2 linked regions of the Rhodothermus marinus genome follow. Each later gene encodes a partner of the first gene's protein in a complex. Links are inferred from orthologs where the notes say so. Each region holds a gene or a part of one and is shown on either strand. Other genes may lie near its edges.

What was found.
Region 2: the proteins of xseA (region 1) and xseB are in contact, whole or in part, in a cryo-EM structure (PDB 8TXR), measured with the Escherichia coli proteins. The link is inferred for Rhodothermus marinus from one-to-one orthologs.

The regions. Positions count from the first base shown.
Region 1 is NZ_AP019797.1:1,765,868-1,777,738, forward strand. Bases 514-3,371 are described here. They hold xseA (exodeoxyribonuclease VII large subunit), read left to right. Parts: upstream 514-1,261; coding sequence 1,262-2,482; downstream 2,483-3,371. Other genes in these bases: GYH26_RS07585 (fructosamine kinase family protein), read right to left, coding at 514-588; GYH26_RS07590 (low molecular weight protein-tyrosine-phosphatase), read right to left, coding at 585-1,109; GYH26_RS07600 (serine hydrolase domain-containing protein), read right to left, coding at 2,479-3,371. In the rest of the region: more of GYH26_RS07585, read right to left, coding at 1-513; more of GYH26_RS07600, read right to left, coding at 3,372-3,615; GYH26_RS07605 (N-acyl-D-amino-acid deacylase family protein), read left to right, coding at 3,704-5,308; GYH26_RS07610 (hypothetical protein), read right to left, coding at 5,403-5,594; GYH26_RS07615 (adenine nucleotide alpha hydrolase), read left to right, coding at 5,721-6,407; GYH26_RS07620 (hypothetical protein), read left to right, coding at 6,495-6,920; hemN (oxygen-independent coproporphyrinogen III oxidase), read right to left, coding at 7,119-8,495; GYH26_RS07630 (glycosyltransferase family 4 protein), read right to left, coding at 8,589-10,913; GYH26_RS07635 (OsmC family protein), read right to left, coding at 11,056-11,478. UniProt on the Escherichia coli protein: Bidirectionally degrades single-stranded DNA into large acid-insoluble oligonucleotides, which are then degraded further into small acid-soluble oligonucleotides.
Region 2 is NZ_AP019797.1:2,550,633-2,562,508, reverse strand. What follows is about bases 2,962-5,824. They hold xseB (exodeoxyribonuclease VII small subunit), read right to left. Parts: upstream 4,580-5,824; coding sequence 4,343-4,579; downstream 2,962-4,342. Other genes in these bases: GYH26_RS11080 (acyl-[acyl-carrier-protein] thioesterase), read right to left, coding at 5,427-5,824; GYH26_RS11085 (SDR family NAD(P)-dependent oxidoreductase), read left to right, coding at 4,659-5,435; GYH26_RS11095 (hypothetical protein), read right to left, coding at 3,784-4,287; GYH26_RS15360 (hypothetical protein), read right to left, coding at 3,647-3,778; GYH26_RS11105 (L,D-transpeptidase), read right to left, coding at 2,962-3,575. Outside these bases: GYH26_RS11120 (hypothetical protein), read left to right, coding at 1-93; lepB (signal peptidase I), read left to right, coding at 151-1,269; lepB (signal peptidase I), read left to right, coding at 1,279-2,349; GYH26_RS15365 (hypothetical protein), read left to right, coding at 2,474-2,605; more of GYH26_RS11105, read right to left, coding at 2,610-2,961; more of GYH26_RS11080, read right to left, coding at 5,825-6,173; GYH26_RS11075 (glucose 1-dehydrogenase), read left to right, coding at 6,246-7,016; GYH26_RS11070 (GspE/PulE family protein), read left to right, coding at 7,094-8,980; GYH26_RS11065 (M1 family metallopeptidase), read right to left, coding at 8,984-11,876. UniProt on the Escherichia coli protein: Bidirectionally degrades single-stranded DNA into large acid-insoluble oligonucleotides, which are then degraded further into small acid-soluble oligonucleotides.

The sequences.
Region 1 (11,871 bases):
CAGGATCGAGGCCGGCGGGCGTGCCGGCAGTAGCTCCGGCAGCCTGGCTTCGAGGCGCTCCAGCCAGCGATCCCAGCTCCGCTCCCAGCGCCCCCGCTCACGTGCCCAGCGCACCTGCGGTTCGATGCGATGTCGCCAGAAGAAGGTCGGCCAGTCGTCCTCCCAGGTGTTTTCCTGGGGCATCCGACCGATGAAATTGTCCTGATCGAACCCGTAGCGGGGCCCCAGATGCCGGTGCAACCGGGCCAGCCCTTCGCCGAAGTGTTCCCAGAAACGGGGGCCGGGACGGCCGGACTCGATCCATTCCATGAGCAGGAAGCCGGGGCAATCCGGCCACGCCTCGGCCAGCGCCACGACCTCGGGGATCACCAGCGGACTCCCGGCCGCACGGAGTGCCTGCAGGCCGGCCGCTTCGGCCGCGAAGGTACGTGCCACCTCGGGCGGGCCCCATTTCAGAAAGTACGGTCCCCGGTCCGTTTCGACCCGGCAGGCCTGCGCAATGCAACCGCCTCCGACGGGCACGGCGTGACGGATCGGGCAGCCCAGTGCCTTCGCCAGTGCTTCCTGCAACGCGGCAGGCAGCGTCATCGCGACAGATCGGCCGTTTCCTTCAGCTTGTAGAGGGAAACAAGGTGCTCCAGCAGACGGCGCGCCGTGCGCTCCACGATCTGATAGACCTCCTCAAAGCCGCGCTCGCCGCCGTAGTAGGGATCGGGCACTTCGCCGTCGCCGGGCTCCGGATCGAACGTGCGGAAAAGCTCCACCTTGTGCCGGAAGCGCCCGTCCCGATCCAGTCGGAGCACGTCTTCCAGGTTTTCCCGGTCCATGACGTAGATGTGGTCGTAGCGGGCCAGATCTTCCCGACCGAGCTGGCGGGCCACATGACCGCTCAGATCCACGCCGTGGCGCCGGGCCGTCCGCTGCATGCGCCGGTCGGCCGACTCTCCGACGTGCCAGGGACCGGTCCCGGCCGAGTCGATCTCAAAATGGGCCGATAGTCCGGCCTCGTCCACCAGCTTGCGAAAGACGCCCTCGGCCAGCGGACTCCGGCAGATGTTGCCCAGACAGACGAACAAAACGCGGATTGGCTGATGATTGGTCTGCGACATAGGCCCCCTGCGGTTACCTGACGACAATGAATGCGAAGGTGCGTGAACGTCTGATGTCTGGCAAAAGTGCCATTTGCTTCAAAAATTGCAGGTTTCTTGATGGAGAGCGTCTCCTGTTTTTTTCTTTCAGGCAAATCACACACCAAAAGATCATGGAGTCGCTATTTGATTTTGCCTTTGAGCCGCGCATCTGGCGGGTCGGCGAACTGGCCGAGGCGCTCTGCGAGACGGTCGAATCGCTCTATGACGAACTGATCGTCGAAGGCGAACTCTCGAATTTTCGGCGGCACCGGCAGAGCGGCCACTGCTACTTTACGCTGCAGGATGGCGGGGCCCAGCTTCGCTGCGTCATGTGGGCCAGGCAGGTGCAGCGGTTGTACTTCCGGCCGGAAGACGGCCACCAGGTGCAGGTCCGGGGCCGCCTGACGTTCTACAAGCCCCGAGGTGAGCTGCAGTTGATTGCCACGTCGATGACGCTTGCCGGGGCCGGCGCCCGCCAGCAGGCCTTCGAGGCGCTCAAGCGCAGGCTGGAGGCCGAGGGGTTGTTCGATCCAGACCGCAAGCGTCCGCTCCCCCGCTTTCCCCGACGAATCGGCGTCGTCACTTCCGACAGCGGTGCCGCGTTGCAGGATATTCTCAGTATTCTGCGTCGCCGCTTTCCCGTCGTCGAGGTGCTGCACTGCCCGGTGCGCGTGCAGGGGTTGCAGGCGGCGCCGTCGATCGCCCGCGCCATCCGACTGATGAACCGGCTGCCGGAGGATCGCCGGCCGGACGTGCTCATTGTGGGACGCGGCGGCGGATCGGTGGAAGACCTGTGGGCCTTCAACGAGGAAGTCGTCGCCCGGGCGATTTTCGCCTCTCGCATCCCCGTCATCAGCGCCGTCGGGCACGAAACGGACGTGTCGATTGCGGACCTGGTGGCCGATCGGCGGGCGGCCACGCCGTCGATGGCGGCCGAGATCGCCGTACCGGATCGGGACGATCTGGAAGCCATGCTGATCCGCACCGCCCAGATCATGCGTCAGTACCTCCGGCAGGGCCTCGATCGGCGGCGCCAGCGTGTGCACATGCTGTTGCACCACTACGGCCTGCGCCGCGTCCCGGACCGGTTGGCCCGTCTGCAGGACGAGCTGCAACGGCTGGAAGCCTCGCTGCAGCAACAGGTCCGGCAACTTCTGGAACGGCGCCGGCAGACGCTGGCCCTGCTGCAGAGCCGCCTGGCCGCTTTCGATCCGCAACTTCCCCTGCGTCGCGGCTACGTGCGCGTGCGGTGCAACGGCAGCCTCGCCACCCGTGCGCATCAGCTCCGACCCGGCGACGCGGTCACGCTCGAATTCTATGATGGCCGGCACGACGCCCGCATCATCTCTTAATCGGAGGGAACGGCCGCGGCCGCTTCCACCACGTGCTGAGCCACCTGATCGGCGATCCAGAACCCCAGCGGCGCCAGTCGCACCCCCTGCAGATTGGCAATCAGCGCGACGACCACCTGTGCTTCGGGTAGCAGCACGAGTACCGAGCTGCCACCCACGGCGCCTCCGGTATGCCAGACAAAGTGGCGTCCCAGGTGCTCGCCGACCCGCCACCCCATGCCGTAGCCCGTCTCCTGACCGTCTTCGGTGCGCTGCGAGGTAAACAGCAACTGGACCGTCTCCGGCTTCAGCAGGCGCCCGGTCAGCAGTCCGTTACCGAAACGCACCAGGTCCGGTGCCGTCGATAGAAACCCACCGCCGGCCCATTTGACGCTATTGTCCACGTAGGGCGCGTTCATCAGCAAACTATCCCGGTAGACATAGAAACGCGCGCGGTACATGATCAGGCTGTCGACATGCTCGGCCACCGTGTCGTGCATGCCCAGCGGGTCGAACACATAGCGGCGCATGAACTGCAGGAACGGCTCACCGGAGGCCCCCTCAATGACCGCGCTGATCAGATTCCATCCATAGCTGGAATACGAGTAGCGCGTGCCCGGCCGGAAGAGCAAAGTGTCATCTTTGAAGACTTCCAGGGCCTCCACCACCGAATCGTAGTGTTTCATGCTGTAAAATTCCTGATCGCGGTAGTGCCGGATGCCCGCCAGATGTCCGGCCAGTTGACGGGTCGTGATCGGCCAGCGTTTTTTCGGAAAGGTGGGCACGTAGCGCTGCACCGGGGCGTCCAGGTCCAGCTTCCCCTGCTCGACCAGCAGTCCCAGTGCGGCCGACGTCAACGACTTCGACACACTGGCCACGCGCAACTTTGTCTGCGGCAGCATGGGGACGCGATTTTCCACATCGGCATAGCCGAATCCCTCCGCCCAGATAAGTTTACCGTTCACCCCGATGGCCGCCGAAAGCCCGGGCACTCCGTAACGCCGCATCAGCGCATCGATGGAGTCCCGGACCTGCACCAGTAGCGAGGCGTGTGGCGGGGCAGGTGCCACGGCATAGCGCGGTGCCCGCTGCGCCTTCAGGGCCGGCGCCACGGCCAGCAGCAGCAACAGGCCATAAAACCGGAGCCGACGCATGGCTTCACTCTCTGTTGATCACACAAACTCTGGCGCAAAGCTATTAAATTCTTACTGAAAGCGCTACTTTCAAACTTCAGAGGTTACCATGCTTACCCTGCTACTGGCGCTGTGCATCGGACTGGTTGCCGGCTCTACACCGATACACCTCGACACGATCTACACGGTCATTCTGGAAGGCGGCACCGTTTACGACGGCACCGGAAAGGCGCCGTTTGTGGCCGACGTGGGACTGGTCGGCGATCGCATTGCTGCCATTGGTGATCTGAAGGAGGCGCGTGCGGCGCTCCGGCTGAATGTCGAAGGGCTGGCCGTAGCCCCCGGTTTTATCGACATCCACAGCCACGCCGTACGGGGAGGCCCTGAAACCAGCGGCATCTTCCGCCAGCCACTGGCCGAAAACTACATCCGCCAGGGTGTCACCACGGTGTTTGCCGGGCAGGACGGCTCCTCGCCGCTGCCCATCGACGAATTTCTGGCGCGCTTTGAGCTGACCCCGGCCGCCATCAATCTGGGGCTGTTCGTAGGCCACGGGAGCGTCCGTCGTGCCGTCATGGGCAACGAAAACCGCGATCCCACTCCGGAGGAGCTGGAGCAGATGAAAGCCCTGGTGGCACAGGCCATGGAAGAAGGGGCCTGGGGTCTGTCATCCGGGCTGAAGTACGTTCCCGGCGCCTACGCGCGCACCGAAGAGGTCATCGAGCTGGCCCGCGTGGCCGGTCGCTACGGCGGGATCTATATCACACACATGCGGGATGAGGGATTACACGTGCTCGAAAGCGTCAAAGAAACCATCCGGATCGGCCGTGAAGGTAGCCTGCCGGCGCAGATCACCCATGCCAAAGTGATCGGCCCGCGCATGTGGGGCAAAAGCCGGGAAATGCTGCGTCTGGTGGACGAGGCCCTGCAGGCCGGGCTCGACGTCTCCATGGACCAGTATCCCTATACAGCCTCCAGCACAGACATCAGCGTGCTGTTTCCGGCCTGGGCGCTGGAGGGAGGTCGCGAAGACATCGTCGCCCGGCTGCGCGACCCGGAAACTCGCCACAAAATCAAAGAGGCCGTCATCTTCAACCTGCGCGAGGATCGGGGTGGCGGCGATCCGTCCCGCGTACAACTGGCCTTCTGTCGCTGGGACACGACACTGAACGGCAAAAATCTGGCCCAGGTGCTGCAGGAGCAGGGACGGCCGGTTACTGTCGCAGAGGCGGCCGAGCTGGTGCTGGAAATCCAGGAGCGAGGCGGCTGCACGGGTATCTTCCATGCCATGAGCGAGGAGGACGTCGAGCGCATCATGCAGCATCCCCGCACGATGATCTGCTCCGACGGCGGCATCCCGGACCCCGGCGTCGGTGTCCCTCATCCACGTAACTACGGTGCCTTTGCCCGCGTGCTGGCCCGCTACGTACGCAAGCGGAGCATTCTCACGCCCGAGGAGGCAATTCACAAGATGACCGGCCTGCCCGCCTGGCGCCTCAACCTGAAAGACCGCGGCGTGCTACGCCCGGGCGCCTATGCGGATGTAGTTGTGCTGGACCTAAACCGCGTGCAGGACCGCGCCACGTTCACGAATCCTCACCAGTACGCCGAGGGCATCGTGCACGTGTTTGTCAACGGCCAGGCCGTACTGCTTGACGGCGAGCTTACCGGCGCGCGTCCTGGTCGCGCCCTGCGTAAAGGACAGGATGGATGAAACGCCTGTGCGTTAGCAGAAGAGGGCGACGGACAGGCATTTAAGCCGGCCGTCGCCCTCTTTGTTTTCAGAACCCGTGCCTTAGTTTTGCGCATTACATCTGCTCGGCAGCTGCCGTATCCGGAGCCGCCATGGTGGTATCCTGCTGCAGCGTATCCACGGCGGCCGGTGCCTCCTGTTGTTCGGTCGCCGGTTGTTCCTGCTGCTGTTCGGCCGCACGCTGCCCACAGGCACTGAGGCTCACCATAAACAGTGCAGCAAACAGCACATAGATTAAACGACGCATGGCTCCTGGGTGTTGGTTGGTGGGTGAGTTTTATAATAAGCCAAAATATACTGCATTTTCTCGGCAAAAAAAGACCCGAATTACAATTTTTGCGATAGAACCGGGCTGAAAACAGGCCGACTTTCGATGAAAACGCCCGTGCTTGTCTCCTGGAGTGGCGGCAAAGACAGCGCCCTGGCGCTTTATCGAACCCTGCACGATCCGAACTGGCAGGTGGTCGGATTGCTGTGCACGATCAGCCAGCCATACGACCGGATCACCATGCACGGTGTCCGGCGCGCGCTGATCGAACAGCAGGTAGCCGCCATGAACGTAGCGCCCATGATCCCGATCTTCCTGCCACCCGAGGCGTCGAACGAAGTGTACGAAGCGGCCTGGGCGGAAGCGCTGCGTCCGTTCATTGCACAGGGCGTCCGGCACGTGGCGTTCGGCGACATTTTTCTGGAAGACATTCGCGCCTACCGGGAGCAGCAGCTGGCGAAGCTGGACATGAGACCGGTTTTTCCGATCTGGACCGGTAGCCGTAGGCGCACCGACAGCCTGGCCCTGCTGGACGAATTCTGGAACGCGGGCTTTCGCACGCGCATCGTGTGCGTCGATGCACGACACCTCGGTCCAGAATGGGCCGGCCGTGAACTGACCCCGAAGGCGGTAGAGAAGCTACCGGAAGCCGTCGATCCCTGCGGTGAAAACGGTGAATTCCACACGTTCGTCTTTGACGGGCCGCTGTTTCGCCATCCGGTCCGACACCGGCTCGGCCGACGCGTCGCCCGCCGGGGTTTTCATTTTCGCGATCTGGTTCCCTCTAAATGAATTTGCCATAACGGACATCAAAGGCTGGAGCTTCCCGCAAAAAGCCCGTATCTTTCCGGCGCATTGCACGGAAAAACGCGTCGTACCATGGAAGCCGTTGTACAGGATCGGACCACGGAAGCTCGAAAGCTGCTGACCACCGCACTGGAAGAATTGCAGCAGGCCCGCCGGGCGCTCGAAGCCCAGCCCACCGACTACCGGGGCCTGCTTGAACATACGCTGAAGGCGCTCAAGGCGGCTTTTCGGGGATTTCTGACCTGGCACGATGTGCCCGTTCCTGAAGATGCCTCGCTACGACTGATGGCGCGCCCCTGCACCGATCTGGCCAGCAGCCTCCACCTCTACTTTGATCTACTCTTGCCGCTGGAAGCCGAAGCGCCGTCGCTGCTGCAGAAAGACGCGCTCTCGGTCAACGAACGCGAGCGCATCCGCAACGCCTACTTTACGGCCCGCAACGCCATCGCCACCGTGCTGGGCGAACTTCCCGCCTCGCTTCATCCTACCGCCGCCTGATTTCCTTATACGATTTCCGGAAAATCATAGTGCATATGAGAAAGCATGGGCGCACATTGTGGTGCGCCCTTACAGATCCTTGATGTTTTCCCTATCCCGTAGGGGCGGACCACTGTGTCCACCCGATCATACCCGCCGGATTGTGTCCGGCACACAGGGTGTTGCACCCTCATGCACCGGTAAATCAGCGATCCCATATTACACCGTCTGGGAATACATGGGGCGGTCGGATGTGGCCTGCAGATAGGCGTCGAAAGCCATGGCCACGTTGCGGATGAAGAAACGGCCGGTTTCGGTGACCTCGATCACGTCGGGTCGGCGCACGACCAGCCCGTCGGCTTCCATTTCCTCGAGCCGTGCCAGCGGCTCGGAAAAGTGTGCCGCGAAGTCGATCCCGAAGCGTCGTTCAACGTCGGGAATGTTCAGCCGAAAGTGACACATGAGCGACATGATCACGTGCCGCCGGAGCCGATCCTCTTCGGTCAGCACATAACCCTTCCCCACCGGAAGTTGTCCCCGGTCCAGCGCCGCATAGTATTCGGGAAGCGTTAGCACATTCTGCACATAGGCGTCACGGAGCTGGCTGATGGCCGAAATACCGAACGCGTACAGTTCGGTGCCGCCATGCGTGGAGTAGCCCTGAAAGTTACGCTGGAGCGTGCCTTCATCGAGCGCGCGGCTGAGCGGATCTTCCGGCCGCGCAAAGTGATCCATGCCAATGTAGCGGTAGCCGCCCTCGGTGGTCAATAGCTCGACGGCCCGCAGGAAAAGTTGCAGTTTTTCGGCCGGTCGGGGCAGCCACTCCTCACGGATAAGCCGCTGGTGCTTTTTCTTCCAGGGCACGTGCGCATAGCTGAACAGCGAAATGCGATCGGGTCCCAGGTCGATCACCTGGCGGATGGTCTGCTCGAACTGTGCCAGGTGCTGGTGCGGCAACCCGTAGATCAGGTCGTAGCTGATGCTCTCGAAGCCCAGCTCACGTGCCCAGCGCGTGACCTCGGCCACCTGCTCGTAGGGTTGCACCCGGTTGATGGCCTGCTGGACGGTGGGATCCAGATCCTGCACGCCGAAGCTGATCCGGTTGAATCCGGCCTGCCGGGCCGCCTCCAGATGGGCACGGGTCAGGCCACGCGGGTCTGCCTCGATGCCGATCTCGGCGTCCGGCGCAAAGTGAAAGTGCCGCCGGAGCAGGTCCATCAGCGCCACGATCTGCTCGGGCGCCAGGTAGGTCGGGGTGCCGCCGCCCCAGTGCAGCTGCACGACGGGACGGTCGGGCGCCACCCACCGGCTGACCAGCGCGATCTCTTTTTCCAGGTAGTCCAGGTAGCGGGCGATCTTCTCCGGCCGGTGCGTGACGATCATGTGACAACCGCAGTAGTAGCAGAGCGAGCGGCAGAACGGCAGGTGCACGTACAGCGAGAGTGGCTCGGGATCGGGGCGCTCGTTGTCGGCCCGGATCATCGCCACCACCGTCTTCGGCGTCATCCCCGGCCGGAAATGGGGCGCGGGCGGATAGCTCGTGTAGCGCGGTCCGGGACGATTATACTTCTCCACCAGCGCCGGCGACACCTGCATATTCGCTCCAGATTCTGGATTTACGACAATTCACTCCGATACCTGTAACATACAACAGCCCGGCACCCTGGATTCGATGCCGGGCCGAATTCGTCAGATTTCTGCAGATGCCCCATTGGCCACACCGGCCGATTCGACCATCCGCTGTTCCACGCGCTTCTGCTGCAGCGGCAGGTACGCCTCGGCCAGTTTCATCTCCAGCAGCGACAGCAGGAAGGCGAGCGTCGATTCGGCGCCCTGGTTTTCGTTGACGCCGTTGGGTTGCAATCCGTCGCAGCAGCCTCCGGTGGATGGATCGTAAAGCGGCACGCCGAGCTGGTTACGTCCCAAGAACCACTCGAAAGCCCGGCGCGCCTCGCGATACCAGAACGCATCGTTCGTGATTCGGTAGGCTTCCAGGCAGGCCGAGACCGTCGCATGCGCCTCGATGGGCTGCTGATCGAAACGGGGACGTTTCTTTCCGCGCAAATAGAACCCATCATTGCCGATCGGCACAAAGTTGCCCTGTTTGTCCTGCTGCACGCCGACCAGCCAGCGCAGCGACTCCAGCCCGGCCTCCAGCCATTCCGAACGGCCGGTCCAGTAGCCGGCCATCATGAGCGCATGGGGCATGCGCGCATTGGCATAGGTAAGCCGATCTTCGAACCAGCGCCAGTCGTCACGCCGGTTTTTCTGGTAGAGCTGAAAGAGCCGATCGGCCAGCGTCTCACGGGCCTGGAGGGCCGTCCGGTCTCCGTAGAAGCGCCGCAGGTATTCCTGCACGCCCAGAATCGTGAAGGCCCAGGCGCGCGGACTGGTAAACGCCAGCGCAGCGGGCAGCGCCTCGTCGAAGAGGCGTCCGGCCAGCTTCCAGAGCCCCGGGCGCCGCGAGCGCCCGACGACGTAGCCCAGTCCCCAGAGGGCCCGGGCGTGACTGTCTTCGGAGCCGACGGCTTCAAGCCAGTGGCGATTGTAGTCCAGGAAGTTGCGAAAACGGCCGGTTTCCGGATTGAAGGCGTGCCAGAGGAAGGCCAGGTAGCGCGTGGCCAGCTCGGGCGCTTCGGTGGCCGTCTTGCCGCCCAGTTCTTCGAGCAACACGGCCACGATCAAAGCCCGCGCGTTGTCGTCGGTGGTGTATCCCTCGTCGTAGTTGGGTACCGTGTAGGTGGCGTGCTGCAAGATGCCCGTGTCGTCAGTCAGGCGCTTGAGATGATCCAGCTTGAGCACGGGCAGCTCATCCGGGCGCTGGTTGAGCGTCGGGATGGCCACGCGCGTGCGGGTGGTGCCGGCCGCGCGGGCCCGTTCGAAGCTCTCCAGATAGCGCTGCGCCACCACCGGCCAGATCATCTGGCGGCCGTACAGGTAGGCTCGCTTCCGGATGGCATGGCGCTCGGCCTCGTCGTCCAGCAGCCGGTTGACCGCCTCGGCAATGGCCTTCGCGTCCCGGAACGGCACCAGAATGCCCCGTCCGTCGGCCAGCAGCTCTTCGGCGTGCCAGTAAGGCGTCGAGATCACCGCCTTGCCGCAGCCGACCGTGTAGGCCAGCGTACCCGAGGTGATCTGCTCCCGGTTCAGATAGGGCGTCAGGTAGATGTCCGCCGCGCCGATGAACTCGACCAGTTCCTCCAGGCTGACGAACCGGTTGTGGAAGATCACATGCTCCTCGATGCCCAGCTCCCGCGCGCGACGCTGCAGGAAGAGCCGGTAGCTTTCGCCCTCCACCTGGCGCACGTGCGGATGCGTGGCGCCCAGCACGATGTACACGACGTTCGGGTGCCGCTCCAGAACGGCCGGCAGGGCCTCGATCACGTACTCGATGCCCTTGTTACGCGAAAGCAGCCCGAACGTCAGCAGCACGATCTTGCCCTCGACCCCGAAGCGGTCTTTGTAGAAGTTCGGGTCCACGAAGGGCACGTCCGGGATCCCGTGCGGAATCAGATCGATTTTGCTTTCCGGCACGCCGTAGATCGTCTGCAGGAATTCCTTGCCCCGCTGCGTCATCACGACCACACGATCCGAAAGCGCCGTCAATTCTTCGAGCACGGCCCGTTGCTCGGCGTTCGGCTCGCGCAGGATCGTGTGCAGCGTGGTCACGACGGGCATGCGCAGCTCGCGCACGAGCGTCAGCACGTGGCTACCGGCAGGGCCTCCGAAGATCCCGTATTCGTGCTGCAGGCAGACCACGTCCACATCGTTGATGTTCAGGAACTCGGCGGCACGCCGGTAAGCCGTCAGGTCCTCTTCGAGGATTTCAAACCGCACACGGGGCGGGTAGGCGTATCCTTCCGGACGATCGTTGATCGGGACGGCAAAGCAGGTGGTTTCGGGAGCGGCCGCCGCAACGGCTTCGCACAGGTCCGTGGTGAACGTGGCAATGCCGCACTGGCGCGGCAGATAGTTACCCACGAAGGCGATCCGCCGTATGCGAGCCCCCTCCATAGGGAACGACCTGGATGGTTGACAGGAAAAAATAAAGTTTACTAAAAGGTGATCGCCCGCTTTTTGCAAACGTTCCTGAAGAAATGGCAAAACGGCCGGCACCGAGCCGGCCGTTGCCACATGGTAACAAATCGGACGACGCTCAGACCAGCCGCGCGTGCAATTCGATGACGGGCACGGCGGCCAGCGCTTTGGAAACGGGGCAGCCCTGCTTGGCCGCCTCGGCATGCTCCAGAAACGTCTGCTCGTCCAGGCCCGGCGCCTTGACTTCTGTATGCAGCTCGATTTTGCTGATGCGTGGCCCGTCGTTCGTCATCTCCAGATGCACGCGCGCTTCGGTCTGCACTCGCTCAGGGGTGTATCCGGCCTGGGCCAGCCGATTAGCCAGCGCCATCGAAAAACAGCCGGCATGCGCCGCGGCGATCAACTCTTCCGGATTGGTGCCCTCCCCTTCCTCGAAACGCGAGGCAAACGAGTAGGGCCCTTCGAAACTGCCGAAGGCCATACGGCCGCTTCCTTCCCGAAGATTGCCGTTCCAGACGGCTTGCGCTTTGCGTACAGGCATAGGTCTGCCGTGTTGGTTCAGGGTGATGCTCTGCGCAAAAATAAACCTCCCGGCCACAAAAGCAAGGTGTGTACGGAAATGTTACACCCTGTTCCCGTTCAGAAAAGCCGATGAAAATGGGTGCAATGGAAGCCACCGACAGTCCGGATGCCGGCAGCAAGGCGCGGCCTGCACTTCACAGGTGCTGGATCTGTGTAGAACTTAATGGAATCGTTGATTTACTGGTGCATGAGGGGCCACACCCCGTGTGGCGGACGTGATCCGGCGGGTATGATCGGGCGGACACAGGGGTCCGCCCCTACGGGATAGGGAAAACGTCAAGGATCTGTAAGGGCGCACCACAATGTGCGCCCGTGCTTTCTCATATGCACTATGATTTTCCGGAAATTTATC
Region 2 (11,876 bases), 790 kb from region 1 along the record:
CTGACCGGCTTCGACGGCCGAACGTTTTTCCTGGAGCCCATTCGACGGCCCCTGATGATTCCAGGGCGGCCGCGCCTGTCGGATACCGATTGAACCGGAGACGGTTTGTAGCGTTTTCCCGACGTTGTTCTGACCAGACCCTCCCGAGCCTTGGCAGCCACGCATCCCGAATCGACCACGCAGCGCACCCGGAAGCGTCGGGGCCGCGTCGATACGCCGAGCGCGCCTTCGGCCGATGGGCAGGCCCGCCCTCCCAAAAGCAAGCTCCGCGAGTGGGTCGAGGCGCTGGTCTTTGCCCTGGTGGTCATGCTGGTGGTGCGCACGTTTCTGTTCGATCTCTTCCGCATTCCCACGCCTTCCATGGAGAAAACCCTCCTGGTGGGCGACTACCTGTTCGTCTCCAAGCTGCACTACGGCGTGCGCACGCCCATCTCGCTGGGCATCCCGTTCACCAAAATCTACGTGCCGGGCCTCACGCTGCCGCACACGCGGCTTCCAGGTTTTACCGAGATCGAGCGGGGCGATGTGATCGTGTTCAACTATCCACCGGAGGACCTGCCGATCGATCGCAAGACGCACTACATCAAGCGCGTGGTGGGATTGCCAGGCGATACGCTCTGGATTCAGAACAAGGTGGTCTACGTCAACGGCGAGCCGCAGTCGCTGCGGCCCACCATGCAGCAGTACTGGCGGGTCATCAAAAGCGATCCGCGCATCATGCTTCCAGAGGTGCGCCTGGCCGAGCTGGGCATCGAGGAGGTGCAGCCCACGCCGGACCCCCGGCAGGTGCTCATCATGGCCACGCCCGGAGCGGCCGAGGCCATCGCCCAGTGGCCCTACGTGGAGCGCGTGGAGCCGCTGGTGATTCCGCGCGGCGGCACCTACAGCGACCTGATGTATCCACCGGGGATGGGCTACTCGCCGGATAACTACGGGCCGGTGGTCATTCCGGCGCAGGGATTGAACGTCACGCTGACGGAGGAGAACTGGCCCTATCTGGAGCCCGTGATCCGGCGCTACGAGGGGCACACGACCGGTCGCCAACAGGACGGCACGTTCCTGATCGACGGCCGCCCGGCCACCACCTACACGTTCCGACAGGATTACTACTTTGTCATGGGCGACAACCGGGACAATTCCGAAGACAGCCGCTTCTGGGGATTCGTCCCGATGGACCACGTGGTAGGAAAAGCGCTGTTCATTTACTTCTCCTGGGACGGTCGGCATCATCTACCGCGTCTGAACCGGCTCTTCAAACCGATCCGCTGACGTGTCGTGATGGTGGGGCGGGAACGTAAGGAGCTGGCGGAACAGGCCGGAGACGTGCCTGTGCAGTCGGGCCGGTGGCGGCAGCGCATGCGCGACTGGCTGACGGCCCTGGGGCTGGCCGTAGCGCTGGCGTTGCTCATCCGGATTTTTGCGCTGGAAGCCTATCGCATCCCGTCCCCTTCGATGGAGCAGACGCTGCTGGTGGGCGACTTCGTGCTGGTTTCCAAGCTGCACTACGGACCCCGGATGCCCATGTCGCTGGGGTTGCCGTTCACGGCGTGGTACGTGCCGGGCGTAGAGCTGCCCTACCTGCGGCTGCCGGGCTTTACCGAGATCCGGCGGGGCGATGTGATCGTGTTCAACTATCCCGTCGAGACCGGTCCGATCGATCGCAAGACGCATTACATCAAGCGCGTGGTGGGATTGCCGGGCGATACGCTCTGGATCCGGGACAAAGTGGTTTACGTCAACGGCCGGCCGCTTCCCGATCCCGACCTGGTGCAGCAGCGCTGGATGCTCCAGCTGCGTCCGGGTGCACTGCTTTCTCCGGATTCACTGCGGGCTCTCGGCGCCCGTAACGTTTCGCGCTCGGCCTACCGCGCCGGTCTGTTGTTTTTCGATGCCACGGTGGCGGTAGCCCGCCACATTGCCCACCTGAGCGCGGTCGATACGTTGCGGCCGTACTCGGCCGCAGCCCTGCTCCAGGGAGCGGCCGCCCGTAAAGCCCGCCGGGAAGAAGACCGAGGACCGATCTACATTCCCGGACGTGGTGATACGCTCTACCTGACGCCCCGCACCTGGCCGTTCTATCGAGAGTTGCTCATTCGCTTCGAAGGGCACCAGATCTATCCCCGGCCCGATGGCACGTTCCTGATCGACGGACGTCCCGGCCGTTTCTGCGTGATCCGCCAGGACTACTACTTCGTCATGGGCGACAACCGGGACAACTCGCTCGACAGCCGGGCCTGGGGCCTCGTGCCGGCCGACCACGTCGTGGGCAAAGCCCTGCTGGTCTACCTGTCCTGGGATCCTGAACAACACCGCATTCGCTGGGATCGGCTGTTTCGTCCTGTGCGCTGACGTGGGCAAAAGGTGCACAAGCTGAAGACGCCGGCGCGCCCGGATCAGGGCATCAGGGCGCGCCGGGGCATCGGGAACGGTTTTCGCTGTCCGGATCTGTAGCATCTTTCAACCGGACAGACCGATGCGGGCGTTACATTTGCACTGGTGGCCGTCGGCACGGATACGATGGGGGCGGTTACGTTTTTACCTGCTCCTGGCCGGCTGGTATCTGCTGCTGATCGGGGTGATCTGGGCCGTCGGCCATTACTTCTGACGCGTCAGCGCGAGGTGCCGGCCCCCTCCCGCGCCTTCCTCAATTTGTCGAAGTACTCCTGCTGCGGCGTGCCCGGCGGCACGTCGTAAGGATGATTGGGCAACTCCACCCGCTTCAGCACCGGGTACTGCTTCTTGAAAATGAACGGGCGGGGCCGTCCCACCGGATCTTCGCCGATCACCAGCACGGTCGTGCCCTGCTTGATGATCTTCCCCCTGCGCGATGCGATGCCGGTGCCGCCCGCCGTCGTCTGCCAGGGATCGGCCCAGTGAAAGACCCACTTCGCATCGGCGTCGATCAGGCGCACGCAGCCATGACTGTCGGGTCCACCGGTCGGCATCGGGTATTGATGCACGTGAATGCCCCGTGCATCGTGGAAGTTGAAGACCCAGTACATCTCCCAGGGTTCACCGGGCGGACTGAGTGAAGAGACACGGTATTCTTCCTTCCAGTTGAAGTTGAAGCGGCCGTTGGGCGTCGGGTTGTCGGGTGCGCCCGTATTGATCACGCCCCAGCGCACCAGCTTGCCGTATTCGTAGGCCCCGAAGGCCTGGATGGATTTGTCCATGATGAAGAGCTTGTCGAAGTCCCGGCCGCCCGGATAGTAACGGGGAAACGGCGAGTAGGCGCGAAAGTCCAGATCGAACCGATTGGGGATGACCAGCGTGTCGCCGATTTCCAGGTTGCGGATGAGCACGCGGTTGAGCAATTCCACCAGCCGGGCCCGCTTTTTCCCCAGCTCCAGATCACCATCGCCCAGCTCCTTGTAGAGCGTGTTGCGGGCCAGCACATTGTTGCCCGAGCTGTGGTGGAGGATGTAGTAGTGGTACTGGACTTCGGGAATGGCGTCGAGGTCCTCGTACTGATGCTCCAGGATGTCTTCCAGCGCCGTCTGGTTGATATAGTCCTGGGCCTGCAATGCCGAGGGCAGCAGGCAAAGCAGGAACAATGCGAAGACACCGCGACGCATAGCGATTCCCGGGATGAATGCATGGGTTCAGGTTTTCTGACAAAGCCGATGGCTCGGTCGCTGTTCCCGGTTCAAGGGGCCCGGCACCCTTCCGACATGATAAAAAGGAGCAACAGCGAGCCCAGCAGGATCTCGCGCCGTTCGGCTTCGGCGTGGACGAACCAGTGCAGAAGTCGATCGAAAAACCCGTTGAGCAGCGCCATGGCGGTCAGGTCTGCGGCGCCAGGGCAAAGACGCGGGCGTGCCAGCTCCGGCCGGCCGGTTTTTCGAAGGCGCCGCGGCGCAGCACGTCGACGGTGGTCAGCGACAGATCGAAGACGGGCGTTTCGGCGGTGACCTTGCCCTCGGCGATCAGGCGACGAAACTGACCACGGGTGGCGTGCTGCACGGTGCCTTCAGCGTCCCGGTAGAAAATCACCAGCGGCGAAACCCAGGCGATGCCCAGCTTCCGGGCGGCTGCTTCCACGGCCCGCGTGGCGGCATCGATGCTGCAACCGGAGATCTCGCCGCCCGGCACGTATCCGGCCAGCAGCAGGAAGCGGTGATGCAGCACGGCAGCCTGTCCCCGGACCGGCAGGCCGTGCGCCGTCCATTCCTTCAGGAAAGGCGTAAGAGTCTCCAGCAGCGTCTGGCTTTCGGCGTCAGAAAGGGGCCGATCGGCCGCGAAGATCCACAGCCGGGCCTCGTCGGGAAGTTCTGTGAACAACGTCATGATCGGTCTGGACTGGTGTAACGCCGGGCTTTAAACGCCCGGCAGGGCCAGGGGATCAATCCGGGCTTTCCGGATGGTCCTCACCGTCCAGCGAGAGTTGCTGAATGCGCAGTTCGGCCGTGCGGAGCTGCTCCAGACAGTACCGGGCCAGTTTGAGCCCTTCCTCGTAGGCCAGAATGGAAGCCTCCAGATCCAGCCGGTCATCTTCCAGATGTTGCACGATCTCCTGCAGACGCGTCAGCGCCGCTTCGAACGAGAGGTGATCGTCGGAAGGGATCGGGGTGTGATCCATAATGCCCGGCGTTTCTCGTTTACTTGCGCATCGCAGAAAATATGCAGTAGCTTCCGCAGGAAAGCAAGTCGATGAGACAATGGATCTGGGTTTACACGGAAAAGTAGCGATTGTGACGGGTGCCAGCCGGGGAATCGGCCAGGGGATCGCCCGGAGTCTGGCCGCCGAAGGATGCCGGCTGGTCATCTGTGCGCGGGGTGCCGAAGCGCTGGAGGCCACCGCCGACATGCTCCGGGAGCAGGGGGCCGAAGTCGTGGCGATCACGCTGGACGTGACGCAGCCGGAAGCCGGCACGCAACTGGTACAGACCGCTCTTGAGCACTTCGGTCGGGTGGACATCCTGGTGGGCAATGCCGGAGGCAACCGCCGGGGCTATTTCGAGGAGACCTCCGAGGACGACTGGTCGGCGTTGATCGAGCTCAACCTGCGGGCGCATCTGCGCTGCGCCCGGGCCGTGATTCCGGTCATGAAGCAGCAGGGCGGCGGGGCCATCGTGTTCATTGCTTCGATCTTCGGGCGTGAGGCAGGCGGACCGGGGCTTTCCATTTACAACAGCACCAAGTCGGCGCTTATCAGCGCGGCCAAGATCCTGGCGCTGGAGCTGGCACCCCACAACATTCGCGTCAACACGGTGGCGCCGGGCTCGATCCGCTTTCCGGGCGGGAGCTGGGACCGGCGGATGCGCGAGGACCCGGAGGGCACCCGCCAGTTCATTGCGCAGAACATTCCGATGGGGCGCTTCGGCACGGTGGAGGAGGTGGCCGACGTGGTGACGTTTCTGGTGTCGGAGCGGGCCCGCTGGGTCACCGGAGCCTGCATCAATGTGGACGGCGGCCAGTCACGTTCGTTAATCTGAAGCCGCCCAGACGGTCAGGGCCTCGGCCAGGAGCTGGCGATCCGGGTCGCGTGTGAAGCGGTGGCGCAGCCGATTGGGTTCCAGCGGCCAGCTTTCTACGACGACCGCGTCGTCCAGGCGTGCTTCGCTGCGAAAAGTGATGACCAGCGTCTGCAGCGGACGGGCGCGCTGCGTATCGGGCAGGGCGTCGAGCAGCCAGGCCAGATAGCGGGTGTTGTTGGCGTGGCCGTTGCGATCCAGGTCGCTGAAGCGAACGCGTACGGTGTCGCTCCAGCGTGGCGGTATCTCGGGCACGGCAGGCAGGGCGGTTTCTGGAGGGACCGGCGAAGTGGCCTCACCGCGCAGGCGCAACACTTCGGGCGGGAGTCGGACCGGCCGTCGGCGCACCGGATCGACAAGCAGCCAGGCCGAAAGCCCTTCGGCCAGCAGGCAACCGTTTTCGTCACGCACGGCGTAGGCACGGAGGGCCCGCAGGCCCCGGTGACCGCACGGCCAGGTATCGACATGGACGGTCTCGGCCCACGCTGGCCGCCTGTGGAGTTGCAGCCGGAGCTGGTGCAGGACCCAGAAGACCGGGTGGCCTTCCACCTGGAGAAAGGCCACCTCCAGCGCCGCCGCGTGGCGACTGGCCGCTTCCTGCAGATAGCCGGCCAGGGCCGGCAGCGAAAGCAGCCCGTCCGAAGCCACGTCGAACGAGCGCACGCGCAGCGTTTCGGTCCAGCGAAGCGAAGTCGTCATGAAATCGGCACCCTGCTTTGCAAGAAAGGTAGGACTTCGGGATCGTCTGCAACGCAAAAAACCGGTGAACCCATGGCTGTTCAGGAAAAAGTCGCGCTGGTAACCGGCGGAGCGCAGGGCATCGGACGCGCGATCGTCGCGCGGCTGTTGCGTGAGGGCTGGCGGGTGACCTGTCTGGACATCGACGCGGAGGCCGGCGCCGAACTGCTGGAAGACTTTCGCGTCGAGGCCGACGTGCTCCGCTTCGTGGCGGGCGATGTAAGCCGGGAGGACGACGTGCAGCGGGCGGTGGCGGAGACGATCCGGGCCTGGGGGCGGCTCGACGGGCTGGTCAACAATGCCGGCATCGCGCAGCCCTACCACGAGCCAGTGGAGCGCCTGTCGCTCGAAGTCTGGAACCGGGTGCTGAGCGTCAACCTGACGGGGTGTTTTCTGTGCGCGCGTGCCGCGGTGCCCTATCTGCGGCAGCAGCGAGGCGCCATCGTCAATATCGCTTCCACGCGGGCCTTTCAATCGGAGCCCAACACCGAGGCCTATGCCGCTTCCAAAGGCGGCGTGGTGGCGTTGACGCACGCACTGGCCATCAGCCTAGGACCGGCCGTACGCGTCAACGCGGTAGCCCCGGGATGGATCGAGGTGAGCGACTGGCAGAAGCGAAGCCGACGGCGAGCGCCCGAGCTGCGGCCTGTCGATCACGCGCAGCACCCGGTGGGACGCGTAGGCCGTCCCGAAGACGTGGCCGCCCTGGTGGCCTTTTTGCTGTCCGAGGAAGCCGGCTTCATCACGGGGCAGACGTTCATCGTGGACGGCGGCATGACGCGCAAAATGATCTACGTCGAATAAACGTCGCTTTAGAAAAAGCGCGATCGGCCGATTCTCTGAACAGGATCGATCCGTATGAACTCGTATCCGGGAAAAACATGTCCGAGAATCGGCCCCATTCCGAACCGTTGCCTTTCGTGGAGCCGTCAGCCGCGGGCGATGACGTCAACGAAGCAGAATTTTCGCTGACCGATCTGAGCGATCCGGTCATTATCATGCTCCTGTTTCAGGAGCTGGTCCGTGAAGAACAGGTGCGGAAGGCCTGGGAAAAGTGGCGTCAGCTCGACAGAGACCGGCGTCGGCCGCTCTGGCGCGTCCTTACCGAGATCGACGGCATCAATCCCGAGGTCGTCTATGCGACGGCGGCCGAGGTGTACGGCTTCAAGACGGCCCGTATCGATCGGGCTCAGGTGTTGCGTTTCCTCCGGGATCAGCGCCAGCGCTTCACGCAGGAGCAATGGAACTGGATGCAGCGGGAGCGGGTGTTGCCGATCGGGCAAGAGGTAGATGCCGAGCGCGGCGTGATGCGCTGGCTGCTGGCCACGCACGATCCGACCCGTCCCAACCTGCACCGCCAGATCGCCTGGCTCGGGATCGATCGCTTCGAGCTGCGCTATGCGCCGGCTTCGTCCATTGAACAGATTTTTCAGGAGGCCTTTCCCAGACGCAACGAGTATCTGGAGCGCGTGCAGCAGGAAGGCAGCGCGGTCGATCTCGGAATGAGCTATGAGGAAAATACCGAGCTGATCGACGAGGAGTCGCTGGAGGCTGAAATTAACCGCTCCAAGCTGATCAACCTTTTCGAAGCGACGCTCGTCGAAGCCGTCCGCCAGGGCGCCTCCGACATCCACATCTTCCCGAACCACGATCGGAAGGTCGAAATTCACTTCCGCATCGACGGCGAGCTGCACCGCTGGCACCTGGAGGACAAGGTGCATCCCGAGGCGTTTCTGGCCGTGGTGAAAGACCAGGCGGGTGGGGTGGACCGCTTCGAGCGGGAAAAAGCGCAGGATGGTTTCATCCAGCGCTGGATCGACGACCACCTCATCCGCTTCCGCGTCTCCGTGCTCCCGATCGCCACGGCCAGCTTCGATGTGCGCGCCGAGTCGATCGTCATCCGCGTGCTCGACGACCGCAAGGTCATCAAAGACCTGCGGCTGCTCGGGCTTTCCGAGCGGGCGCTGGAGCGCTTCGAGTGGGCGATCCGCCAGCCCTACGGCATGGTGATCGTCACCGGTCCCACCGGCAGCGGTAAAAGCACCACGCTCTACGCCGCCCTCCACCAGGTCGTCAGTCCGCGCAAAAACGTGCTGACCGTCGAAGACCCGGTCGAGTATATCATCCCCGGCGTGCGCCAGATCAAGCTGAGCCACAAGCTGGGACTGGAAGACGCGCTGCGGGCCATCCTGCGGCACGACCCCGACATCGTGATGGTCGGTGAGATGCGCGACCGCCAGACGGCCGAGCTGGCCATCAAGCTGGCCAACACGGGGCACCTGACGTTTTCGACGCTGCACACGAACGACGCCCCCAGTGCGGTGAGCCGGCTCTACAAGATGGGGATCGAGCCGTTTCTGATTGCCTACGCGATCAACCTGGTCGTAGCCCAGCGCCTGATCCGGAAGCTCTGTCCGAAGTGCCGGGTGCCGGACCCGGATCCCGATCCGGTGCTGCTGATGCGGCTCGGCTTTACAGAAGAACAGATCGCCCGCACCACGTTTTACAGAGCCGGCCAGAATCCGCGCTGTCCGGTCTGCAAAGGCGTCGGCTACAAGGGGCGGCGGGCGATCACCGAGACGCTCTGGTTCTCCCGCGCCATTCGCCACATGATCGTGGCCGCCCGCGACGCGATCGACGAAGACGCGCTGCGCGAGCAGGCGATCAAAGAGGGGATGCAGACGCTGCAGGAGGCCGCCCGCGAGGTCGTGCTGGCCGGCGAAACCACCGTCGAGGAAATGCTGGCCACCGTGGCCTTCGAAGGCTGAGGGTCAACGCCCGACCACGATGCCCAGCATCCATCGGAAGCGCAGCGCGTCGCGCTCGCCGAGCAGGTCCGGATCGCTGACCCACAGCGGCACCCGCAGGCGCAGCCGCAGGTCCTGCAGCAGTTCCGACAGGGCCGTCCAGCGCCGCAGGCCGGGCAGATCGCTTACGTTATAGCCGAGGCCAACGCCCGCGTCGGCCAGAAAACGATCCCAGCCGAACGTGTAGCGGCTGGCCAGCGTGGGCTCGGTGAACCAGGTCTGGCCGATTCCCAAAAAGCCTTCCAGCTGGAGCGGGCGCAGCGGACGCGGATGGAAAGGTGTCCAGCGCAGTTGCAGACTGGCGGCCATCAGCACGTTGCCCTGCACGCGCAGCGGGTCGCGCACTTCGGGACTCCAGTAAGCCACGGGACCGGGCGCTTCGAGCGGAATCAGATGAAGCGAGCGGCGGGCGTCGGCAAACAGCGCGGCCACGCTCCGGAAGCCTGCATGGCGCCAGGCCGTCTCGACCGGCGCGCTTCCCAGTCGGAAGACGCGGCTGAAGGGAAGCTGGCCATCGCCCCAGCCTGCCTGTCCATGCAGCGTCGCCCGCAAAGTGGGGCGGCGCACGAAATGCCAGTGCAGATCGAGCACTCCCCGGGTTGCTCCTTTGCCGTTTTCGCCTTCACCGGTTTCCAGTAGCGCCTCCAGTTGCCCGAAGGGACGTTCGATGCGATAGCGCAGTCCGGTCCACACCAGATGCATACCGGGCGTCCACACCGGGACGTTTTCGAAAGCGAAAGTGCGAAAGCCCGGCGTGTACTGGTGGGTCAGCTCCAGCGTGAACGTCCCATAGTCGTGGCCCAGGGCCGCCCAGCGACCCAGTGTGTGCGTGAGGCCGATGCGGTTTTCCAGCACGCCCAGGTGCTTTTCGAGCTGCAGGTGCCAGCGGGTGCGGGGGGCCAGCCGATCGCTGTAGCGCAGCGTGTAGTCGATACCCGCCCACCAGGCGTTGCGGTCGCGCACCCAGGGACGCTCCGGTCTTCGGCCGTTGCTGAGCAGCACTTCAGGCCAGAGCTTCAGCGTAAGTAGCGCTTCATGACGATCGAAGAAGTAACGGCCGCGCAGCTGCATCCCGATGCCGGGACCGAAGTCGTAGGCATAGGCGGCCAGCGGACGCCACGTGGCCAGATAGACGGCCGGATCGAACGAAAGTGGCTGCAGAAAGGAAACCCGCAGCGGAAACGGCCAGGTGTTGTTCAGCCGGTCGTGATCGGGTGTGCGCTGGAGCGGGTCCAGCTCGGCCCGTACGACCCGGGCCGGCAGTGTGAGCGTCAGTGTGTAGCGGGGGAACGTCCACAACCACGGCTCGGCCACGATCCAGTCGGAGGGCACCGGCTTATGGCCCTGAGCCAGGCCGAGCGGCACGTGCACCCACTGCATGCGGCCGTCGGCAAGCGTCAGCCGAATATCGACCGGCAGAAACATGGATCCCCGGCGATGGAGCCGGAGCGTCACGCGCCAGCCCTCCGGCGTGCGCTGCTGCGTGGTGACCTCCAGCGCGTCGTCGTAGGTGTACGTGCTGTTGGTCAGCTGCTCGAAAAACCAGTCCAGCCGCAGGCCGCTGACCTGCTCGGCGACTTTTTCGACGTCGTAGGGATTGGGATGGCGCAGGCCGTAGGTGTGGAAATAGGCCCGCAGGAAGGCGTCGCGCAGCGAATCGGAGAGCACATAGCCCAGCAGGTCGAGTAGCATCTCACCGCCGGGGTAGGCGGCCACGCTGTAGGCAGCGTTGGAAGCGAACCAGTCGGCGGGCGTGTTCAGGCGCTCGAAGAGGCCCATTTGCTGCAGGCGCACGACGCTCAGCATGGCATCCCGGTGATCGGGCGCCTGGCCCAACAGGTGTGCGACGGCTTCGGTGGTGGCCCAGCTTGTGAAGCCTTCATCCATCCAGGCATAGGCGTTCTCGTTAGAGGCCAGTACGCCGTAGAACCACTCGTGCGCCGCTTCGTGGGCCGTCACACCCAGCAGCGAAAACGGGCTGCGGTGTCCCGTGATGAAGTTGATCATCGGGTATTCCATGCCGCCGTCGCCCGCCTGCACGACGGTGAACTGCGGGTAGGGGTAGCGTCCGATGCGCCGGCTGTAGTAGCGAATGAGCCAGGGCACCCACTGGCGCATGGGTTGCCAGCGCTCGGCCACGTCAGGCTGAAAGAGCAGGTGGTAGGTGACGCCCAGGCTGTCGTCGTGCCAGGCTTCGTGGATGTAGTCCGGGTCGGCCGCCCAGGCGAAGTCGTGCACATTCTCGGCGTGGAAGTGCCAGGTGAGCGAGTCGCCCGGTGTGCACTGCAGACCGGCCTCGCGCGGGTCGAAGCGGGTCCAGCTCCGGCTGTTGATGCGGTCATAACCGTGGCCGACTTCGTCGGCATTGAGCAATATGCCCGTGGCGCCGATCGTGTAGCAGGCGGGCAGCGTGATGCGCACGTCGAACGTGCCGAAGACCCCATAGAACTCCCGGCCGATGTACGGATCGGGATGCCAGCCGCGCCCGTCGTAGGCGGCGATCTTCGGATACCACTGGCTCATCGAAAAGTCGATCCCTTCGGCATTGTCGCGGCCGCTCCGACGCGTCTGCAGCGGGACCTGGGAGTGGAAGCGGATCTCGAAGACGGTCGAGTCGCCCGGTGCCAGCGGTCGGTCCAGCTCGGCCTTCAGCACCGTGTCGGTGATGCGAAACGTGAGCGGCCTGTCCTCCTGGGCCAGGTAGGTGATGCGATGAAAGCCCTGTTCGTCGGGACCGAGCCGCCAGATTTTCGGGACTACCCGCCGATCGGGATCGGGCAGGTGCCGGTTGCGCTCGGCCATCATGGACTGCGGGTGAAAGGCGTTGAAGTACAGGTGAAAAAAGACGTGACGGAGC